DNA from 4 places in the Allobosea sp. GW821-FHT10B12 genome. Region 4 is predicted to be linked to each of the others. Evidence: predicted binding sites of a transcription regulator. Region 4 holds the regulator's gene; each other region holds the start of a gene.
What was found. The regulator PhoB, encoded in region 4, activates phosphate uptake and scavenging genes when phosphate is short. The targets are predictions, from matches to a motif close to TGTCATNNANCTGTCAT.

Region 1: pstS (phosphate ABC transporter substrate-binding protein PstS) is a predicted target of PhoB. The motif match lies at 2,540-2,556, and genes of this name have one in related genera.
Region 2: AC07O0_RS10550 (BtaA family protein) is a predicted target of PhoB. The motif match lies at 3,037-3,053, and genes of this name have one in related genera.
Region 3: AC07O0_RS18700 (esterase-like activity of phytase family protein) is a predicted target of PhoB. The motif match lies at 3,046-3,062, and genes of this name have one in related genera.

Annotation. Positions count from the first base shown of each region.
Region 1 is NZ_JBWKNL010000001.1:629,594-634,667, reverse strand. Features, by position in the region: gene AC07O0_RS03080 (hypothetical protein) at 1-63, opposite strand, end outside; gene AC07O0_RS03075 (MBL fold metallo-hydrolase) at 120-1,085, opposite strand; gene AC07O0_RS03070 (LysR family transcriptional regulator) at 1,216-2,130, shown strand; gene AC07O0_RS03065 (CsbD family protein) at 2,235-2,441, shown strand; gene pstS (phosphate ABC transporter substrate-binding protein PstS) at 2,621-3,664, shown strand; gene AC07O0_RS03055 (hypothetical protein) at 3,806-4,129, shown strand; gene AC07O0_RS03050 (hypothetical protein) at 4,384-5,004, shown strand.
Region 2 is NZ_JBWKNL010000003.1:153,828-158,901, forward strand. Features, by position in the region: gene AC07O0_RS10535 (YdeI/OmpD-associated family protein) at 1-135, opposite strand, end outside; gene AC07O0_RS10540 (ion channel) at 226-1,026, opposite strand; gene AC07O0_RS10545 (class I SAM-dependent methyltransferase) at 1,073-1,690, opposite strand; gene AC07O0_RS10550 (BtaA family protein) at 1,735-2,985, opposite strand; gene msrB (peptide-methionine (R)-S-oxide reductase MsrB) at 3,203-3,637, shown strand; gene AC07O0_RS10560 (LysR substrate-binding domain-containing protein) at 3,883-4,773, shown strand; gene AC07O0_RS10565 (DMT family transporter) at 4,764-5,074, opposite strand, start outside.
Region 3 is NZ_JBWKNL010000005.1:216,221-221,294, reverse strand. Features, by position in the region: gene dnaJ (molecular chaperone DnaJ) at 131-1,261, shown strand; gene AC07O0_RS18715 (CsbD family protein) at 1,319-1,510, opposite strand; gene AC07O0_RS18710 (helix-turn-helix domain-containing protein) at 1,600-2,424, opposite strand; gene AC07O0_RS18705 (hypothetical protein) at 2,559-2,981, shown strand; gene AC07O0_RS18700 (esterase-like activity of phytase family protein) at 3,118-5,074, shown strand, end outside.
Region 4 is NZ_JBWKNL010000004.1:221,198-226,271, reverse strand. Features, by position in the region: gene AC07O0_RS15705 (aspartate aminotransferase family protein) at 1-335, opposite strand, end outside; gene AC07O0_RS15700 (GcrA family cell cycle regulator) at 995-1,546, shown strand; gene AC07O0_RS15695 (hypothetical protein) at 1,621-1,938, opposite strand; gene AC07O0_RS15690 (NUDIX hydrolase) at 2,012-2,437, shown strand; gene AC07O0_RS15685 (YnfA family protein) at 2,446-2,766, shown strand; gene phoB (phosphate regulon transcriptional regulator PhoB) at 2,776-3,474, opposite strand; gene phoU (phosphate signaling complex protein PhoU) at 3,615-4,337, opposite strand; gene pstB (phosphate ABC transporter ATP-binding protein PstB) at 4,376-5,074, opposite strand, start outside.

The DNA.
Region 1 (5,074 bases), on a different contig from region 4:
CATGCCGGGTTGCATGGAACCCGGCCGCGCAGCCGATGCGAGCATCGCCGCGATGCAGCGCAAGGCCGGGATCGCTCCCGGCCTCGCCCAGAACTTTCGGATGACGCCCGCCGAGCCGCCTAGTCCTGGAAAGCCCAGGCGGCCGGCAGCCAGCGATATTGCCCCTGATCGGCGACAACCCGGCCCAATCCTGGGAAGGGCATATGGGTCGCGGCGACCAGGGCCCCCTCCGCGGCCGCACGATGGAAGAAGCGGGTGCGCATCGCCTGCGCAGCCGGGCGGTCCTGCTCGAACAGGAAGTTCACATCGAGCCCCGCCGGATGGACGACCGGGAACAGCATGTCGCCGGCCATGATCAGGCTCTGGCCGGCATCGGCGATGCGCACGCCGACATGGCCGGGGGTGTGGCCGGCAAGATCGACGATCGAGACGCCGGGAATGATCTCGCGCTCGCCATCGAGGGCCTGCAGCTTCGGATAGAGCCGTGCCACCTCGCCGGCGAGCTTGATGCCGTTCTGCAGATAGGCCGGCGAGGCCGAGCGGGTCGCCGGATTGGTCCAGTGCGCCAGCTCGCGCCGGTCGACATAGATCTCGGCCTTGGCAAAACTGGCCTGCTCGCCGGCGACGAGGCCGCCGATATGGTCCTGATGCATGTGGGTGACGATCACGGCGTCGATCCTGCCGCGATCGAGGCCGAGCGCGCTTAAGCCCGCCGGCAGCTTCCCCGACTGGCCGATGGTCCCGCCCGGCCCGGCATCGATCAGGATGCGACTGCTGCCGTCCTCGATCAGATACTGGTTGAACATCATCCTGACGCCGCCGGCGCGCGCCGCAAACTGCGCCTTCGCCAGCGCCTCGACTTCGGCGGCGGAGCGGCCGGGGAAATACTCGTAGGGCATGTCGACATAGCCGTCGCTCAACGCCGTCACCTTGAAGCGGCCGATCCTGAGCTGCGCCAGGGGCAGCTGATCCGCGGAACGCTCCGCCGCTGCCGGCGCCTGCGCCAAGCCGGCCGACGGCAGAGCGGCGCCTGCCGCCAGGGCCGGGAGGCCGAGCGAAAATCCCCTGCGCGAAAGACCGGTCATCGTGAACTCCTGGGCTCGTCCGAGCGCGAGGCGCCAAGAGCAGCGCCTTCATGGAGAGTGACGTAGTCCTCTCGATGAACGGGTGCTATGGACAGATCATGGAGATACCCTCCCGAATTATGGAAGGCTGATGGATCGTCTGGACGCCATGGCGGTGCTGCTCGCAGTGGTGGAGGCCGGGAGCCTGTCGGCGGCCGCGCGCAAGCTGCGCATGCCGCTCGCGACCGTCAGCCGCAAGATCGCCGAGCTCGAAAGCCATCTGCGGGCGAAGCTGATGCTGCGCACGCGGCGCGGAACGGAGCTGACCGAAGCGGGCCTCGCCTATCTCGAAGCCAGCCGGCGGATCCTCGAACAGGTCGAGGAGGCCGAGCGCATGGCCGCCGGGGAGTACAGCGCGCCCCGCGGCGAGCTGCGCGTCACTGCTCCCACATTGTTCGGCCAGCGCCATGTCCTGCCGATCGCCCTCGCCTTCCTGGAGCAGAACCCGGAAATCGCGCTCAAGCTTCATCTCGAGGACAGGCAGATCAACCTCGCCGACGAGCATATCGACGTCGCGGTGCGGATCGGCCATCTCGACGCCGGCGGGCTGATCGCGGCCAAGGTCGGAGAGGTCCGCCGCGTGATCTGCGCCAGCCCGGCCTATCTCGCCCGCCGCGGCAGGCCGCGAACACCGGAGGACCTCAGGGATCATGACGGCGTCTCGTTCCGCGGCTTTGTCGTCACGCCGGAATGGCGCTATCGCGGCGACAATCCAGCCCTCGGCGAAGAGCCGAGAGCGCGGCTGTCGGTGAACTCGACCGTCGCCGCCATCGATGCGGCGCTGGCCGGTTTCGGCCTCGTGCGCGTGCTGTCCTATCAGGTCGAGGAGCAGCTCCGGCGAGGCGCGCTCGAAGCGGTGCTGGAGGCGTTTGCTCCGGCGCCACTGCCGGTCAGTCTTGCCTATGCGGAGGGCGGACTCCGCAGCCTGAAAGTCCGCGCCTTCCTCGATTGGATGACCCCGCGCCTGCGTGCACGGTTAGCGCCTCGCAATCTGGAGCGCCGGTAGGCGACGGCGAGGCCGGCATTCGGCCGTACCGCGACTTTCCGTCGAACAATTCTCCCGCCCACGCGTTGCTTCAGTACACCGTTCACGAACAGGAGGAGCGTCCAATGGACTGGAACCGCGTCGAAGGGAACTGGAAGCAGCTCAAGGGCAAGGTCAAGGAGCAGTGGGGCAAGCTGACCGATGACGATCTCGACGTCATCGACGGCAAGCGCGACCAGCTCGAGGGCAAGATCCAGGAGCGCTATGGCATTGAGAAGGACAAGGTCCGGACCGATGTCGACGCTTGGTACGGCCGCCAGACCTGGCACTGACGACACGAGGTCAAGGTTGGTTGCAAAACGGACCTGACCGCTGAAGGAAGGCCCCGCCGGCTGGCACCGGCGGGGCCTTTCGTTTGCCGGAGCACAGACGTCATCGCAACGTCACCGCGCCGCCCTAGCGTCACCTTGTTGATCTTGGCCCCATGGGCCCCGACAGGGTGGGTGGACGCATGAAGCTCCTGGTCAAGCTGGCTGTCGCCGGCGCTCTTCTCGCTTCCTCCGTGGCCTCCGGCCAGGCCGAGCCGATCACCGGCGCCGGGTCGAGCTTCGCCTTCCCGGTCATCGGCAAATGGGCTCAGAACTATCGCGTCGCCAAGTCGGACGGCGCCGAGATGACCCCGCTCGACATCGGCGTCGACTACGAGCCGATCGGCTCGCTCGGCGGCGAGGTCCGCGTCACCCAGCGCGCCGCCGAGTTCGGCGCCTCCGACCGGCCGCTCTCCTCCGAGGAATTGCAGCGCTCGGCGCTGATCCAGTTCCCGATCGTGATGGGCGGCATCGTGCCGGTGGTGAACCTCGACGGCGTCGGCCCCGGGCAGATCCGCTTCACCGGCCCCCTCCTCGCCGACATCTATCTCGGCAAGATCAAGCTCTGGTCCGACCCGGCGATCAAGGCGGCCAATCCCGAGCTGAAGCTGCCCGACGCTCCGATCAGCGTGATCTATCGCTCGGACGGCTCGGGCACGACCTTCAACTGGACCGATTATCTAGCCAAGGCGAGCCCGGAATGGCGCGAGAAGGTCGGCGTCAACACGCAGGTTCCCTGGCCGGTCGGCGCCGGCGCCGAGCGCACGCAAGGCGTCACCGATGCGGTGAAGCGGACGAAGAACGCGATCGGCTATGTCGAGTTCGGCCAGGTCGTGCGTGCCGGCCTCGCCTATGCCCAGGTGCAGAACAAAGCCGGCAATTTCGTCAAGCCGGATCCGGCGAGCTTCTCCGCTGCTGCGGCCAGCGCCGAATGGGCCAAAGCCAAGGATTTCTCGCTGATGCTGACCGATGCGCCGGGCGCCGAGGCCTATCCGATCGTCGCCACGACCTTCGCCCTGGTGCCGAAACCACGCACGCGCCGCACCCAGGAGGTGCTCGACTTCTTCCGGCTCTCTTTCGAGACCGGCGCGGCCGACGCCACCACGCTCGGCTATGTGCCGCTGCCGGAAACGCTGGTGAAGCAGGTCAAGGACTACTGGGCCAACAGTATGAAGGCCGGCAGCTGAGCTGACCCAGGCCTTCCGGCTGATCCCGCATCCACACTCACGCTCACGCATCCACACTCACGCGCCGTTCATAGACCGGCTCTTATTCTGACCTCCGATGGATTCACGCCCGGCCCCGGCCGGGCGACCAGGAGGACAGGCATGATCAGGACCCTCGCCATTGCGACGCTCGTCGGCGCGTCCATCTCGTCCGCGACCAGCGCAAACGCCCAGTATTATGACCCGTATTACCGGCCGGCGCCGCGCTACGATTACGACCGGCCGCCGCCACCGCGCTATGACTATGACCGCCCGCGCTATCGCGATGACGGCCCGCGCTACGGCTATGATCGGCCCTCTCGCCGGCGCTTCGGCGACGTCTGCCTGACCTCGCGCGGCTCCTGCGCGGCGGAACCTGCGCCGCGGAACTCGTCCTGCGGCTGCTATATCGAAGGCTTCGGCATGAAGCGCGGCGCGATCGAGTGAAGTACGCCGAGCAACGCTCCCCCGCCGAAAGCGACCGCCTGCTGCCCTTAACGGCAGCGGGCGAGCAAGGAAAACTCACTCGAATGCCGGCGACCGGCTTGACGCTTCGACAAGGGTAACGGCAGCTTCCGCGCCGCTGAAACTGGTTAATTTTACCTTGTTTTGCAGTTAACCTTGTCTTCATAGATCGCTTCGGGCTTTCTACCCTCAACGACGCAGCGGCAGCGGTGCGCAACGCAGGGTTGGGGTCGACTATGACGTTCAGGCTTCTTTCGCTTTCGGGTCTCGCCGCGGCGACCCTGCTCGGCCTCGCCGCTCCGGCGTTCGCCGGCGGCTGCTATTCCTCCTCCTGCTACCGGGCGCCGGTCAGCAATTGCGGCAGCGGTTCCTGCTACAAGCTGGTCGCGACGCCGCCGGTCTACGACACCGTCAACGAGAGCTATGTCGTGCGCCCCGAGCGCACCTTCTCCAAGGTCATCCCGGCACAGTACGACACCGTCACCGAGCAGGTGGTGCTCCAGCCGGAGCGCCGCGTCGCCCGCCAGATCCCGGCCCAGTACAAGACCGTCTCCGAGAAGGTCCTGATCTCGCCGGCGACCAAGCGCTGGGAAGTCAGCCGCGACGCCTATGGCCAGACCACCGGCTGCTGGGTGCATGTTCCCGCGCAGTACGGCTATCAGCAGCGCACCGTCGAAGTCTCGCCGGCCTCGGTCGATTACGACGTCATTCCGGCCGTATATGGCCAGCGCAGCCGCCGCGTCATGGTCAGCGCCTCGCGGGTCGAGCACCAGACCGTACCGGCCGAATATGCCACGCGCCAACGCCAGGTTCTGGTCAGCCCCGGTTCGCAATACTGGGCCCGGGGCGGCTACTGAGCTTTTCTGAGTTTTCTTCGTAGTACCTGTCACCACGTAACAAGCACCTTATGCCCCGGCTTCGGCCGGG
Region 2 (5,074 bases), on a different contig from region 4:
CAAGCCGGACGAGAGCTTGTGGATCTTGATCCAGACCTCGTCGGCACGGTCATGATGCTCGCCAAGCCACGTGTAGAAGCGCGCGGCATCCTCGAATTCCCGGACCTTGTCAGGGTTGACCACTACCGGCGCCATCGCTGCTCCAAAATTCTCGATCGGGCCAGAAGGCCGAACATCCCTCTAGCGCGGAAGTGCTTCGCTCGTGTCAGCACCGCGGCCGGACGGCTACTCGTCGCCGTCCGGTATCTTCAGCCGATGACCGCAGGCCTTGCAGTGCACCGCGTCAGGGTCATGGCGCTGCAGGGCGCATTCCGGACAGGGGAAGGTCACCTTGTGCGGCCGGAACACCGCCTGCGCCAGCCGCACGAACAGGGAGATGCCGGTGATCATCACCACGATCGAGGTCAGCTTGCCGGCGATCCCCGGCAGGGTGATGTCGCCGAAGCCGGTGGTCGTCACCGTGGTGACGGTGAAGTAGAGCGCCTCGACATAGCCCTCCAGCCCCGGCCGGCTCATGAAGAAGAAGGTGTAGACGAAGCCGGTGACGACGAAGAGGAAGGTCGCGAGGTTGATCAGCGCCCGCGCGACGTCCTCCCAGTCGCGATAGCGCGTGTCGCGCAACTGCGCCCAGATCAGCCCGCGCTGCGACAGCGACCAGAGCCGCAGGATGCGCAGGAAGCCGAAATTCTCCAGCCATTGCGGCGCCAGCAGGGTCGCCAGGATGAAGAGATCGAGCAGCATGGTCGGCTGGCGCAGCAGCCGCGGCATGTTCGACGAGGCGAGGAAACGCGCCGCGATCTCGGCGGCGACGATGATCGCGACCGCATAGTCGAGCCAGAGGAATTCCGGCCGGTCGCGCAGCATCGGCGTCGCGACGAAGAAGCCGATGATCAGGATATCGACGATCAGCGTTGCGAACTGGAAGCGCAATGCCGCCGGGGTGCGGCCATGGTAGAGCTGCCGAAGCCGGTCGCGCAGCCCGGAATGTCCACTGCTGCTGTCGTCAGGGTCGGCGGCGGCGCTCATCCCGCTGGCGTAGCAGCGCGGCGGCGACGGCGTCCAGCCCCGGCGCTCAGGCCGGCCTGATCGCGACCGCCTGGACGCTGTAGCCGCCGAACAGCCGCGTGGTGCCGCCGATGGTCCCGGTCTCGGCGCAGAGATCGGTCACGACCGCATCAAGGTCTTTGCGCGGCGTGACGTGGAACAGGGCGAGCCAGCGGTTCAGCACTGCCCTGAACGGCCCCGGCAGATGCGCCTGGTCGCCGAAATCGACGATGTGCAGCGCCCCGCCCGGCGCAACGACACCGAGTGCCTGCGCCAGCGCCTCGCGCCAGGGCGGGATCATCGAGAGCGCGTAGGAGATCACCACCCGCTCGAAGCCGGCACGACCGAACAGCGCCTGCGGGTCGAAATTCGTCGCATCGGCCTGCGCCAGCACGATCCGCTCGGAGAGCCCAGCCTTCGCCACCTGCTCGCGGGCGGTGCGCAGCATCTCCTCGGAGACATCGAGCCCATAGCAGCGCGCCTGCGGATAGCGCTGCGCGATCTTGATCAGGTTCCGGCCCGTGCCGCAGCCGATCTCCAGCACCGCGCCGCCCGGAGGCGGCTTCAGTTCGGCGATCAGCCCGTCCCGGCCAAGCAGGTAGAATTTGCGGGTGGCATCATAGATGTGCCGCTGGAAGCGGTACATCCGGTCCATCAGACCGGCGGCATTCGGCTCGCTGCTGGCAGCGATCACGCAGCTGCTCCACGGACATAGAGATGGAAGGCGCCGTAGATCGAGGAGCGGTCGCGGGCGCTGAGCTCGCGGCTGCGGGCCTCCTGATACTGCCATTGCGACAGGATCGCCTCCGGCACCCGGCCTGGCAGCAGTCGCTCGTCGGCGGCTGTGCGGAAGATCACGCGGGCGCCGGGCGCGGCACTCCGGGTGATCTGCGTCCACAGTGCCGTCAGATCAGCGTCGTTCATCCAGTCCTGCGCATCGAGCAGCACGAAGCCGTTGCAGCTCTCGGCCGGCTGCTTCTCGAGGAAGGCGGTGATCGCGCTCTGATGATAGGACACACGCCCAGCGCACGCTTTCACCGTCTCGAAATTACCGCGCTCCAGATAGGGCGGCACCGCCGCATCCGGTTCCGGCCCGTAGCCGCGGCCGAAGGCCTGCCAGGCGAAGTAATTTGTCTTGAGGTCGAAGCCGCAGGCGAGCCGCTCCAGCCGGTGGCGCAGCACCGCGCGAATGCCGGCGTCGCCATCGGCGGCGAGCGCCTTGTACTGCGCCGGCGGGATGCCGAGCCCGTAGAGCGAGGCCGGCTGGCGGACCAGCCAGCGCACCAGCTTCTTGTCGAAGACCGGCGCGAGATGGCGGTCGAACAGCGCCCGCTGCTCCTCCATCGTCTTGGCCTGCAGCATCACCCTGGGATCGCAGCCGAGCCGGCGCGCAAGGAAATGCCCGGTGCCGATGAAGCGGCCGAGCAGGCCGTAGCGGTAGAAATTGCGGGCGAAGAGCTCGATCCGGCGGCGCCCGGCGAGGTTGCGCCCTTCCCAGTAGGCGCGGCTGACCGCGTCGAGCCGCGGCGCGATCAGCTCGTCATAGGTCTCGACATTGGCCTTCGACTGCGCCTGTCCGAAGAAGCGGCGGAAGACCGCGTGATCGTCGATCTCGGCAAGCGCCGCGAGCTTGAGATGGCCGAGCGCGATATGGGCGCCGTTGAGGTCGATCGCGCTGATCTTCGCCGGATCGGCGGTGAGATAGGACAGGATGTTGCAGGAGCCCGAGGCGATCGCGACGAGATGGTCGCTGGGCTGCAACGCCAGCGCTTCCATGTCGACGACCGGGTCCTCCCAGATCTGCGGATAGACCAGGCCGGAGAAGGCGAGCGTGAACATCCGCTCCAGCATGCCGGCACGCGAGAGCGGCTTGCTGCGATGGACGGCGGTGGTCAGGCCGAGGTTCGTGGTGCGCTTCACCGCGCGGATCGTCTGCGTCACGAGACCCCTCGTTTCCGCCCATTGCGATGGCGAGCCGACTAGAGGAGTCGCGTGACGGTTGGGTGACGCGCCGGGCGCCCGGAGAAGAGACCGGTCATCGCCGAACGCGAACGTGAAACAGGCGGCGTTGCGCGGGGCTGAAATCAGGAAGACAAATCCCCATATCTCGCGCGACAATCAAACAAGAGCGCACGGAAAGGAGCCTCGCATGGGCCTGATGGACATGTTCGCCAAAACGGGAAAGCCCGCAGAGCGTGAATTCCCCTTCCAGCTCAGCGACGCCGAATGGCGCCAGAAGCTGACCCCGGAGCAGTACCAGGTGCTGCGCGGCCACGGCACCGAGCGGGCCGGCTCCTGCGCGCTCAATTTCGAGAAACGCGCCGGCACCTTCTCCTGCGCCGGCTGTGGCCAGCCTCTGTTCAGGTCGCACAAGAAATTCGAGAGCGGCACCGGCTGGCCGAGCTTCGACCAGCCGCTGGAAGGCGCGGTCGAGGAGAGCGAGGACTACAGCTACGGCATGCACCGGGTCGAGGTGCACTGCGCCAATTGCGGCGGCCATCTCGGCCACGTCTTCCCCGACGGCCCGCCCCCGACCGGCCTGCGCTACTGCATCAACGGCGTGGCGATGGATTTCGCGCCGGAAGCGGGGTGAACGAACGTCTCCCTCGGGAATGAGGCGCGAAGAACCCCTCTCCTGCAAGGAGAGGGGCAGGGGTGAGGTGTTCGGAGCGAAAACGTTGGCCTGAACCTGACCGCGCGGTCAGCGCTCGCGGAACTGGTCGCAGGGCCTACACCTCACCCTACCCTCTCCTTCCAGGAGAGGGTTCCCCGCGCTATCCGATAGCTCGCTCCGCCATCATCCTGTAGCCTCACCGCAGCTGATGCCGGAGCGCGAGGATGCGGCCGCCGATCGATACCGAGCTGCTCAAGACCTTCGTCACGATCGTCGAGACGCAGAGCTTCACCCGCACCGGCGACCGGCTGCACCGGACCCAGCCGGCGATCAGCATGCAGATCAGGCGGCTGGAGGAGGCGCTCGGCAAGGAGGTCTTCGACCGGACGAAACGCCAGATCCAGCTGACGCGGGAAGGCGAGGTCCTGCTCCATTATGCCAGGCGCATCCTCTCGCTCAGCGACGAGGCCATGAACCGCATCGACCAGGCCGGCCTGTCGGGGATCGTCCGCATCGGCACCTCCGATGACTACGCCAACATCCTGCTGCCCGAGATCCTGGAGCGCTTCTCGCGGACGCATGCCGGTGTTCAGGTTGATGTGATCTGCGACAACGGCGCCGCCATCGAAGGCAAGCTGAAGGATGGACTCATCGATCTCGCGCTCGTCGCCTGCCGCGGCACCGTGCCGGAGCAGGAGCTGATCCGGACGGAAGAGCTGGTCTGGATCGCGGCGACACCATCCCAGGCAAAGAGCCGCCCCCTCCCATTGGCCGTCTTTCCCGAAGGCTGCGTCTGCCGGGCGACGATGGCGGAAGCTCTCGACGCGACCGGATGCGACTGGCGGGTCGCCTTCAGCAGCGACAATATCGGCGCGATCCATGCCGCAGTCCGCTCCGGCCTGGGGGTAAGCGCCGTTGAGCACAGCCTCGTCCCGGCGGGAGTACGGATTCTGGATCGGGCCGAGGGCCTACCCCTACTCGCCCCCGTGCATCTCTGCCTCAAGCTCAACCGGGACAGTGCTTCGACAGTCCTGGATGCGCTCGCCGACGAGATTCGGATCGGCCTCGCGCCGGCACCTCTCCGATACCAACCGCAAGTCCATTCTCACGTCTGAGGCGCAGCCTCCCGCCTGGGCTCGCGCGGCACCACCGCAATCGCGCTCAGGATGATGAGCGCGAGTCCGGCATAAACCCAACGATCCGGCGCGTCGCCGAAGACGAGGAAACCGAGGATCGTGGCGGTGATCACCTCCGCATAGGTGAACGGTGCGAGCAGGCTCGCCTCGGCCCGCTCGAAGGCCTTGATGATCAGGAAATGCGCGCTTGCCGCGACGCAGCCGGTCGCCATCAGCTGCAGCCATTGGATTGCGTTCGGCGATTGCCAGACCGGGATGACCGCGATGCTGGACAGGACGC
Region 3 (5,074 bases), on a different contig from region 4:
CGCGCTCGTCATCGGTCGTGACGGGATGGCCGGGCTTGACCCGGCCATTCCATTAAGGCGATGGCGTCGGCAGGACATGACTCGCTGGCCCGCGCAGGAAGCGCGGGGCGGCGCAGGGGCAGCTGGTTGAATGTCGAAGCGCGACTATTACGAGATCCTCGGGGTCTCCCGGACTGTGACGGAAGTCGAGCTCAAGGGCTCCTTCCGCAAGCTCGCCATGCAGCATCACCCGGACAAGAATCCGGGCGACAAGCAGGCCGAGATCAAGTTCAAGGAAATCAACGAGGCCTATCAGGTCCTCTCCGACGGCCAGAAGCGCGCCGCCTATGACCGCTATGGCCACCAGGCCTTCGACAATGGCGGTGGAGGCGGTGGTCCGGCCGACATGTCGGACTTCATGTCCGACATCTTCGAATCCTTCTTCGGCGAAGGCCGCGGCCGTGGCCCGCGCGGCGCCAATTCACGCGAGCGCGGTGCCGATCTGCGCTATAATCTCGAGATCGGGCTCGAAGAGGCCTATGCCGGCAAGAACGAGACCATCCGGGTCCCAACCTCGGTGACCTGCGAGGTCTGCTCCGGCACCGGCGCCAAGGCCGGCTCGAAGTCGCGCCAGTGTCCGACCTGCGGCGGCCATGGCCGCGTCCGCGCCAGCCAGGGCTTCTTCTCGGTCGAGCGCACCTGCCCGACCTGCAACGGCCGCGGCGAGATCATTGACGATCCCTGCACCGGCTGCCAGGGCGCCGGCCGCGTCACCCGCGAGCGCACGCTCTCGGTCAACATCCCGGCCGGTGTCGAGGACGGCACCCGCATCCGCCTCGCCGGCGAGGGCGAGGCCGGCCTGCGCGGCGGCCCGGCGGGCGATCTCTACATCTTCCTCTCGATCAAGCCGCACGCCATCTTCCAGCGCGACGGCGCCGACCTGTTCTGCCGCGTGCCGATCGGCCTGACTTCGGCCGCGCTCGGCGGCGAAATCGAGGTGCCGACGCTGAACGGTGAAAAGGCCCGGGTGAAAATCCCCGAGGGCACCCAGACCGGCAAGCAGTTCCGCCTCAAGGCCAAGGGCATGAGCGTGCTGCGCTCGCGCGAGATGGGCGATCTCTACATCCAGGTCCTGGTCGAGACGCCGCAGAAGCTGACCGCTCGCCAGCGCGAACTGCTGATGGAGTTCGAGCGCGAGAGCTCGGGCGCAACCCACCCCGAGACCGCCGGCTTCTTCGGCCGGGTCAAGGATTTCCTCGGCGGCCTCGGCGGTTCCGCCTGAGACGAAAAACGGGCGCCTCGCGGCGCCCGTTCTGTTTGATCGGAGCCGACCTGCAGGTCAGGCCTTGTCGATCACTTTCTTGACCGCGTCCTTGGCCTTGCCGACCGCCTGCTGGGCCTCGCCCTTGCGCTCCTGCGCGATGCCCTCGGCCTGAAGCCCGGGCTTGTTCAGCGCCTTGCCGGCGGCCTGCTTGACGTTGCCGGCGGCCTCGTTGGCCAGGCCCTTGATCTTGTCGGTCGTGCTGCCCATGGACGTTTTCCTTTCAGAGTGATCCGTGATCGGCGCCTCGGCGCCGGTTCGGATGGGAGAACGTCACGGCCGGGCTTTGGTTCCGTCCGTCAGGAGGTGGGCGCAACGCTCGCCGCGATCGCCCGCAGCGCCTGGCCTGTCGCTTCGTCGGCCGGAAAGAAGGTCTCCAGCGCCAGCTCGGACAGGGTGACGTCGACCGGCGTGCCGAACACGGTCGTGGTCGAGATCAGCGACAGCACGGTCTCGCCCAGCCGCAGCTCCAGAGGCACGACGATCGGCGGCTCCGCCTCCTCCTGCGCTTTGCCCTTGGCCATGGGCGTAGCCGGAACGGGATAGCTCAACAATTCCATCAGGAGCTCGGCGAGCAGCGGATCGGCGGTGGCGCGGATCTGCTGGCGCAGCCGGGCGATGAGATGGCCGCGCCATTCGGTGAGATTGAGGATCGCCGGCGCGATTCCGCGTGGATGCAGGCTGAGCCGGAGCACATTGACCGGCGGGCGCAGCAGGTCGGCATCCTCGACCCCTGCCAGCAGCGGCGCAATCATCGCGTTCGCCGCCAGCAGGGTCCAATGCCGGTCGACGGCGACGGCCGGGTAGGGCTCGTGCCCCTTGAGCAGGAGGTCGATCGCGCTGCGCGCCGCCTGGAGGCTCGGATCCTCCAGCGAGCGTTCGAGATAGACCGGTGCGTACCCGGCGGCGAGCAGGAGCGCGTTGCGCTCGCGCAGCGGCACGCCGAGATGCTCGGCGAGCAGCAGGACCATGTCACGGCTCGGGACCGAGCGGCCACTCTCGACGAAGCTGAGATGCTTCTGCGAGATCTCGGCTTCGAGCGCGAGGTCGAGCTGGCTGAGCCGGCGCAGCTGGCGCCAGTCGCGGATGAGATGCCCGATCGCGGGCTGCTGGTGCTTGTTCATGGCAGGCAAGCTAGCCGCGGCCGGGCTGTCTTCCAATTACCTCGCACTTAATCGACCAGCCGCCTGAGCTTCGTCAGCATGGCCTCCATCAGCAACCGCCCCGGACAAGACGGGGCCTGAACCGGAGAACGACCATGGCCTTCATCCAGTCCTCGCGTTTCCTGCGCAATGCTCTCGCCCTCGATGCCGCTGCCTGCGCCGCGACCGGTCTGCTGCTCAGCGTCGGCGCCGGCGCGCTCTCCGGGCTTCTCGGTTTTCCGGCGGAATTCCTGCGCGGCGCCGGCCTCGTGCTGCTGCCTTGCGCTGCCGTGCTGGCGTTCTTCGCCAGCCGGGCGCGCCTGCCGCGGCTCGCAATCTACGCGGTGATCGGCGTCAACATCCTCTGGATCGCCGATAGCGTGCTGATCCTGGTCGCCGGCTGGTTTGCGCCGACCACGCTCGGCATCGCCTTCGTCCTGGCCCAGGCCGCGGCAGTCGCCGTCGTTACCGAGCTCGAAGTGATCGGCCTGAAGAAGTCGGTTTCCGACACCGCCGGAGCCGAAGCCACGCTGCGCTGACCAGCCCCTTTCTCCAATCACGCCGCTGCGGCTCCCCCGCGGCGGTGTTCGCTTTGCGACGGCTTGTCACGAAACTGTCGCCTGTGCTCACTAGCCGGAAGGCCTGCCTCCTCACCCTGCGGAACAGGACCGTCCCATGCGCAAACCCCTCGTCCTTGCGGCTCTCGCGACGCTCCTCGCCGGCGGCACGGCGCTGGCCGAGCCGAACTTCAACCGCATCGCCACCTTCCAGGTGCCGCTGAACCTCCCGTCTGATCGCGATCCGTCGAAGAAGACGGTGTCCGAGATCATCGCCGCCAACGAGGCCGGGACCCTGCTCGCCTATACTGACGCTGAGCAGAAGGCGATTGGCCTGATCGACATCACCACCGCCAACGCGCCCAAGCCCGCCGGCTTCGTCCCGGTCGGCGGCGAGCCGACCTCGGTGGTCATCCTCGGCGAGCGCGCCTTCGCCGTCGTCGTCAGCTCCGGCGACAACTTCAAGGAGCCGGCCGGCCACCTCGCCACCATCGATCTGAAGACGAAGCAGGTCGTGGCCAAATGCGAGCTCGGTGGCCAGCCCGATTCGATCACGCTGACCAAGGACAAGGGCAAGCTCGCCATCGTCATCGAGAACGAGCGCGACGAGAAGCTGAACAAGGGCGACCTGCCGCAGCTTCCGGGCGGCAATCTCACGCTGATCGGTCTCAAGGATGGGCAGGCCGATTGCGCCACGAAGCAGGTCGTCGACCTCACCGGCATCGCCGCCGTCGAGCCGACCGATCCGGAGCCGGAATTCGTCGATGTCAACCTCGACGGCCTCGCTGTGGTGACGCTGCAGGAGAACAATCACATCGCCGTGGTCGATACGAAGACCGGCAAACTCGTCGCGCATTTCCCGGCCGGCACCGTCGACCTCAAGGGCATCGACAAGACCCGGGACGGTGAGATCAAGCCGGTCGAGGAGCTGAAGGGCCTGGCGCGAGAACCCGACGCGGTGCGCTGGCTCGACAATGATCGCTTCGTCACCGCCAATGAGGGTGACTGGAAGGGCGGCTCGCGCGGCTTCACGATCTTCCGCAAGGACGGCACCGTCGAATTCGACTCCGGCAATATGGTCGACCACATCGCCATCCGTCTCGGCCACTATCCCGAGCGCCGTTCGGCCGCCAAGGGCAGCGAGCCAGAGGGCATCGAGGTCGGCACCTATAATGGCGAGCGCCTGCTCTTCGTCGGGCTGGAGCGCGCCTCGCTCGTGCTCGTCTTCAAGGATGAGGGGCCGGGCCGGCCACCGCGCTATCTGCAGGCGCTGCCGGGCGGCATCGCGCCCGAAGGCCTGCTCGCCATCCCGCAGCGCAATCTCTTCGTCTCCGCCTCGGAAGCCGATCTAGGGGACAAGGGCGGCGCGCGCTCGGCCGTGACGATCTATGAGCGTAGCGAAGCTCCGGCCAGCTATCCGACCATCGCCTCGGCCGATGTCGACGGCGTTCCGCTCGGCTGGGGCGCGCTCTCGGGCCTTGCCGCCCATCCGGAGCTGCCGGGCCGGCTCTTCAGCATCACCGACAGCGCCTATACGCCCTCGCGCATCCTCGAGATCGACGCGACCAAGAAGCCGGCGACGATCACCGGCGCGATCACCGTGACCAAGGACGGCAAGCCCGCTTCGTATGACCTCGAGGGGATCGCGACCCGTCCGGGCGGCGGTTTCTGGCTGGCTTCGGAAGGCGCGCCGGAACGCAAGGAGAAGCCGACGGGGAACCTCCTGCTGCGCGCCTCGGCCAAAGGCGAGATCGAGGAGGAGATCGCCCTGCCGGAGGAGTTCGCCGCCAAGGCGACCAACCAGGGCTATGAGGGCGTCGCCGTCACCGGCACCGGCCAGGACGAGACGGTCTGGATCGCCGTGCAGCGCGAGTGGAAGGACGACCCCAAGGGCAAGGTCAAGATCCTGACCTACAAGCCTTTCACCAAGAGCTGGGGCATTCTCTACTACCCGCTGACGACGCCCGCCGCCGGCGCCTGGATGGGCCTCTCCGAACTGACCTATCTCGGCGACGACAGCTTCGCCGTGATCGAGCGCGACAATCAGTTCGGCGCCAAGGCGGTGAAGACGCTCG
Region 4 (5,074 bases):
TTGCGCGCCATCTTGATCGCGCATTCGTTCGCCTCGGCGCCCGAATTGGTGAAGAAGACGCGCTCTGCGAAGGTCGCCTCGCAGAGCCGGCGCGCCAGCTTTTCACCCTCGGGCATCGTGTAGAGGTTTGAGGTGTGCCAGATGCGCTGCGCTTGGGCAGTCAGCGCCTCGACCAGATGCGGATGGGCATGGCCGAGCGAGTTGACGGCGATGCCGGCGCCGAAATCGAGATAGCGCGTACCATCGGCGGTGATCGCCCAGGCTCCTTCGCCACGCTCGAGGGCGATCGGGGCACGGGCATAGGTCGGCAGGAGAACGGAGGAAGCGGTGCTCATGGAGCGAAATCCTTGCGGCGAGACAGGGAGAAAGCGCGGAATCTCAGGCCGGGAACGGCAGTGCGGGACGCAAGCGGCAGGATGCCGGCATGATGCGACCCGCCGGCGACATTATCGTCGCTGGCCGTTCCCGCCGTCTCGTCGCGCGTCAAGCCGCATCGAAGGAAAATCCCGATCGCTCAAAAACATAAGCGCCGCCCTTGGGGGCGGCTGCGTGATGTGACTATGCAAAACCGGCCCGGCCCTGTCAATTGCGGCTGACCTGGAGCCCGTCCCAACGGCCTTGCTCCGCAAGCCGTTGGGATAAAGCGGTCTCCATTCTAAAAGTGAGAGACGGATTCACCGACCAGGGTGTGCCACCCTGATCGGATCCGGCTCTCGCGGCAGCGTTGCCAATTAGACTCACCGGGCGGCCGTCTGCAGTGATTGGCTGGGGAAAAGCCGAATTAGGATTCGGCGACTCTTGTGGCCGAGTCAGGCCATCTTGTATGGTCTTCTTCGTCAGATACGACATCTCGTGCGGCGTCTCCAGTATCGTCAGTTCCGGGCGTAACGGCTTCCGTTCAACCACGGACGCTGCCGGTATCGGATTCCGCCATGATCTCTCCCTATGCCGCACCGGCTTGCCGGTAAGGCATGACGAAGACAGGTGCAACTCCATGACCGAAGCCGGAGCCTGGACCGACGAACGCGTCGAACTGCTCAAGAAGCTCTGGAATGACGGCCTGAGCGCGAGCCAGATCGCCGCCGAGCTCGGCAATGTCACGCGCAACGCCGTCATCGGGAAGGTGCATCGCCTCGGCCTTTCGGGCCGGGCCAAGAGCCCGGGCTCGGCCACGCCGCGTCCGCGCAAACCGGCGGCGCGCCCGCCGAGCCACCCGGCCGGTCATCACAGCAACGGCAGTGCCGGGCTGACCCGTGGCAACACCGCGCTCGCCCCGCAGTTTTCGCCCGAGATCGAAGCCGAGGCGCAGGTCGCACGCGCACCGGCCCCGTCCGAAGACGTGGTCGTGCCGTTCTCCGAGCGGGTCACCATCATGGAGCTGCGCGAATACATGTGCCGCTGGCCGATGGGCGATCCGACCTCACCGGAGTTCCGCTTCTGCGGCGGCCGCAGCGCGACCGGCCTGCCCTATTGCGCCTACCATGCCCGTATCGCCTACCAGCCGGCGGCCGACCGCCGCCGCGACCGCAGGGCGATCCGCGCCTGAGCCTGGCAGCGTCGCGGCAAGAATGTGAAAGCCGGCCGAAAGGCCGGCTTTTCTGTTTCCAGGGAAGGCCCGGCTCAGAGCAGGAAATGAAAGCCGAAGCCCAGGATGACGAAGCCCGCCGCGACCACCTGCGCCACGAAGAGTGGCTGCAGCCGCGAGGCCTTTTCGGCGTCATCAGAAGCTTTCTCGGCGCGCGACATGCGATCCCTGGCCTTGAACTGCTCAGGCCCGCCATCCCGCTCCAGATCCATCCGCACCGCGATGAAGCCGATCACCAGACCGAGTATGCCGAGCCCGAAGAAGCCGACGAGACGAAGCGCGCCGTAGCCGACGCCAATCAGCAGCGCGGCGAGAAAGGGAAATGCGAGATAGTCCCATCTGGTGAAGCGCATGGCTGATAGTCTGCGGGAACCGCGCATTGGCGTCCAGCCGGCACGATCGAAGACCGAGCCTCAAGGGGAGATGATGAAGCCGATCGAATACGCCTGCGCGTTACCGCTGAAGGGACAGCGCGTTCTCTTGGGCCTGCGGGCTCCGCATCGGCGAAATCGGCCGTCCTGCTGGGACACCATTGGCGGCCATGTCGAGCCGGGCGAGGCCATCGAGGCTGCCCTCGTTCGCGAACTGCAGGAGGAGCTCGGCATCGCGGCGACAGCCTTTCGCCATGCCGAGACCATCGAGACAACCGAGACGGATGGCGTCACGCCCGCGCTCTGGCATCTGTTTGTGGTCGCAGAATGGGCCGGCGGCGAACCCAAGATCGCCAATGACGAGCACAGCGAGATCCGCTGGTTCACGTTCGGCGAGGCCGAGGCGCTGACGCCGCTGGCCTCCGAAGCCTATCGCCCGGTTTTCGCCAGGCTGGCCACGGCTTGCGCACCGCGATCATAGGCACCGACATGGCGACCTTCGCGATCTATGCAGGAGCGGCGCTGGCGGAAATCGCCGGCTGCTTTGCCTTCTGGGCCTGGCTTAAACTCGACAAGCCGGTCTGGTGGCTGCTGCCGGGCGTCTTGGCGCTCGCAGCCTTCGCCTGGCTGCTGACCCTGGCCGACAGCCCCGCGGCCGGGCGCGCCTTTGCCGCCTATGGCGGCGTCTACATCGTGACGTCGCTGACCTGGATGGCGCTGGTCGAGAAGGTGCCGCCGGATCGCTACGATCTTGCCGGCGCCGCGCTCTGCCTCGCCGGCGCGGCGGTCATCGTCGCCGCGCCGCGCTGACGGAGGCTGTCAGCCGCGGGCAAAAGTCTCGTCGAAGGCGTAGCCGGCGCCGCGCACGGTGCGCAGCGGGTCCTTGGAATTGGCCGGGGTGATCGCCTTGCGCAGCCGCCCGACATGGACGTCGACGGTGCGCTCGTCGATGTAGACGTCGCGGCCCCAGACCGCATCGAGCAGTTGCGCCCGCGAATAGACGCGGCCTGGCGCCTGCATCAGGAATTCGAGCAGGCGGAACTCGGTCGGGCCGAGATGCAGTTCGGCGCCGGCGCGACGGACGCGACGGGTCGTGCGGTCGAGCTCGAGATCGCCGGCCGCGAGCAGGCCGGCGACATGGCCGGGCTTGGCGCGGCGCAGCAGCGCCTGGATGCGGGCGATCAGTTCGGGCAGCGAGAACGGCTTGACGACATAGTCGTCGGCACCGGTGGCGAGGCCGCGCACGCGCTCGGTCTCCTCGCCGCGGGCGGTCAGCATGATGATCGGCACCCGCTCGGTGTCGCGGCGCGTGCGCAGGCGCCGGCAGAGCTCGATGCCGGAGAGGCCGGGCAGCATCCAGTCGAGCAGGACGAGATCCGGCGTATGGTCGCGCAGATGCAATTCGGCGTCGTCGCCCCGCGCCACGCTGTCGACCTCGAAGCCCTCGGCCTCGAGATTGTAGCGCAGGAGCAGGGTGAGCGGCTCCTCGTCCTCGACGATCAGGATGCGTGCAGGCATTGCGTCTCGCTTTCGCTCGGAGCCTGTTCCGCAAAAGTGGAAACCACTTTTGCGATCAGAACATGCTCCAACTCTTTAGTTGCGCAAATTCTGATCGTTCAGCCGGTTCCGGCTGCACGGAAAGCGCGCCGCCCGCCGGTTCAGCCATTGGCCGCCGGCAGGTCGACGAGGATGTTGGTGGTGTCGAGCTTCGGCCGGCTCTCGTCCATGGACTGGCCGGTGACGAGGTAATGGATGGTCTCGGCGATGTTGGTGGTGTGGTCGCCGATGCGCTCGACATTCTTGGCGCAGAACAGGAGGTGCGTGCAGAAGGTGATGTTGCGCGGATCCTCCATCATGTAGGTCAGGAGTTCGCGGAACAGCGAGGTGTAGAGCGCATCGATCTCGTCGTCGCGGCGCCAGACTTCCATCGCCTTCTGCTCGTTGCTGGCGGCATAGGCGTCGAGCACGTCCTTGAGCTGCGCCTGGACCAGGCGGCTCATATGCTCGAGCCCGACGACAGCACGATGCGGCGGCGAGAACTGGCCGGAGATCGCGACGGCGCGCTTGGCGATGTTCTTGGCGAGGTCGCCGACGCGCTCGATGTCGGCAGCGATGCGGATCGCCGAGATCAGCTCGCGCAGGTCGTTGGCGAGCGGCTGGCGTCGGGCGATGGTGAGCACCGCCTTCTCCTCGACCTCACGCTGGAGATTGTCGAGGCGCTGGTCGGCGCTGATGATCTTCTGGGCGAGCGCGGTGTCGCGGCGCACCAGCGCGACGGTGGAGTCGCCGAGCATGCGCTCGGACATGCCGCCCATCTCGGCGAGGCTGCGGCGCAGGCCCTCGAGATCGGCGTCGTAGGAGCGGACGATATGGTCGGACATGGGCGTATCCTTCAGAGCTGGCCGACGATTTCAGGACGTCAGCCGAACCGGCCGGTGACGTAGTCCTGCGTCTGCTTCTTGTGCGGGTTCATGAAGATCGTGTTGGTGGCGTCGAACTCGATCACCTCGCCGAGATACATGAAGGCGGTGTACTGCGAGATGCGCGCCGCCTGCTGCATGTTGTGGGTGACGATGACGATGGTGAAATCGGTCTTCAGCTGCTCGAGCAGGTCCTCGATCTTGCCGGTTGAGATCGGGTCGAGCGCCGAGGTCGGCTCGTCGAACAGGATCACCTCGGGCTTCTGCGCGATGGTGCGGGCGATGCACAGGCGCTGCTGCTGGCCGCCGGAGAGACCCATGCCGGAGCTCTTGAGCTTGTCCTTGACCTCATCCCAGAGCGCGGCGCGGCGCAGCGCGCCCTCCACGCGGTCGTCGAGCTCAGACTTCGGCGGCTTCTCGTAGAGGCGGATACCGAAGGCGACATTGTCGTAGATCGACATCGGGAAGGGCGTCGGCTTCTGGAAGACCATGCCGATGCGCGAGCGCAGCTCGTTCACGTCGATATCGTTCGAGATGACGTTGCGGCCGTCGAGGATGATCTCGCCGGTGGCCCGCTGCTCGGGATAGAGCGAATAGATGCGGTTGAAGATGCGCAGCAGAGTCGACTTGCCGCAGCCCGAGGGGCCGATCAGCGCCGTGACGTGGCGGTCGCGGAAGTCGAGGTTGATGTTCTTCAG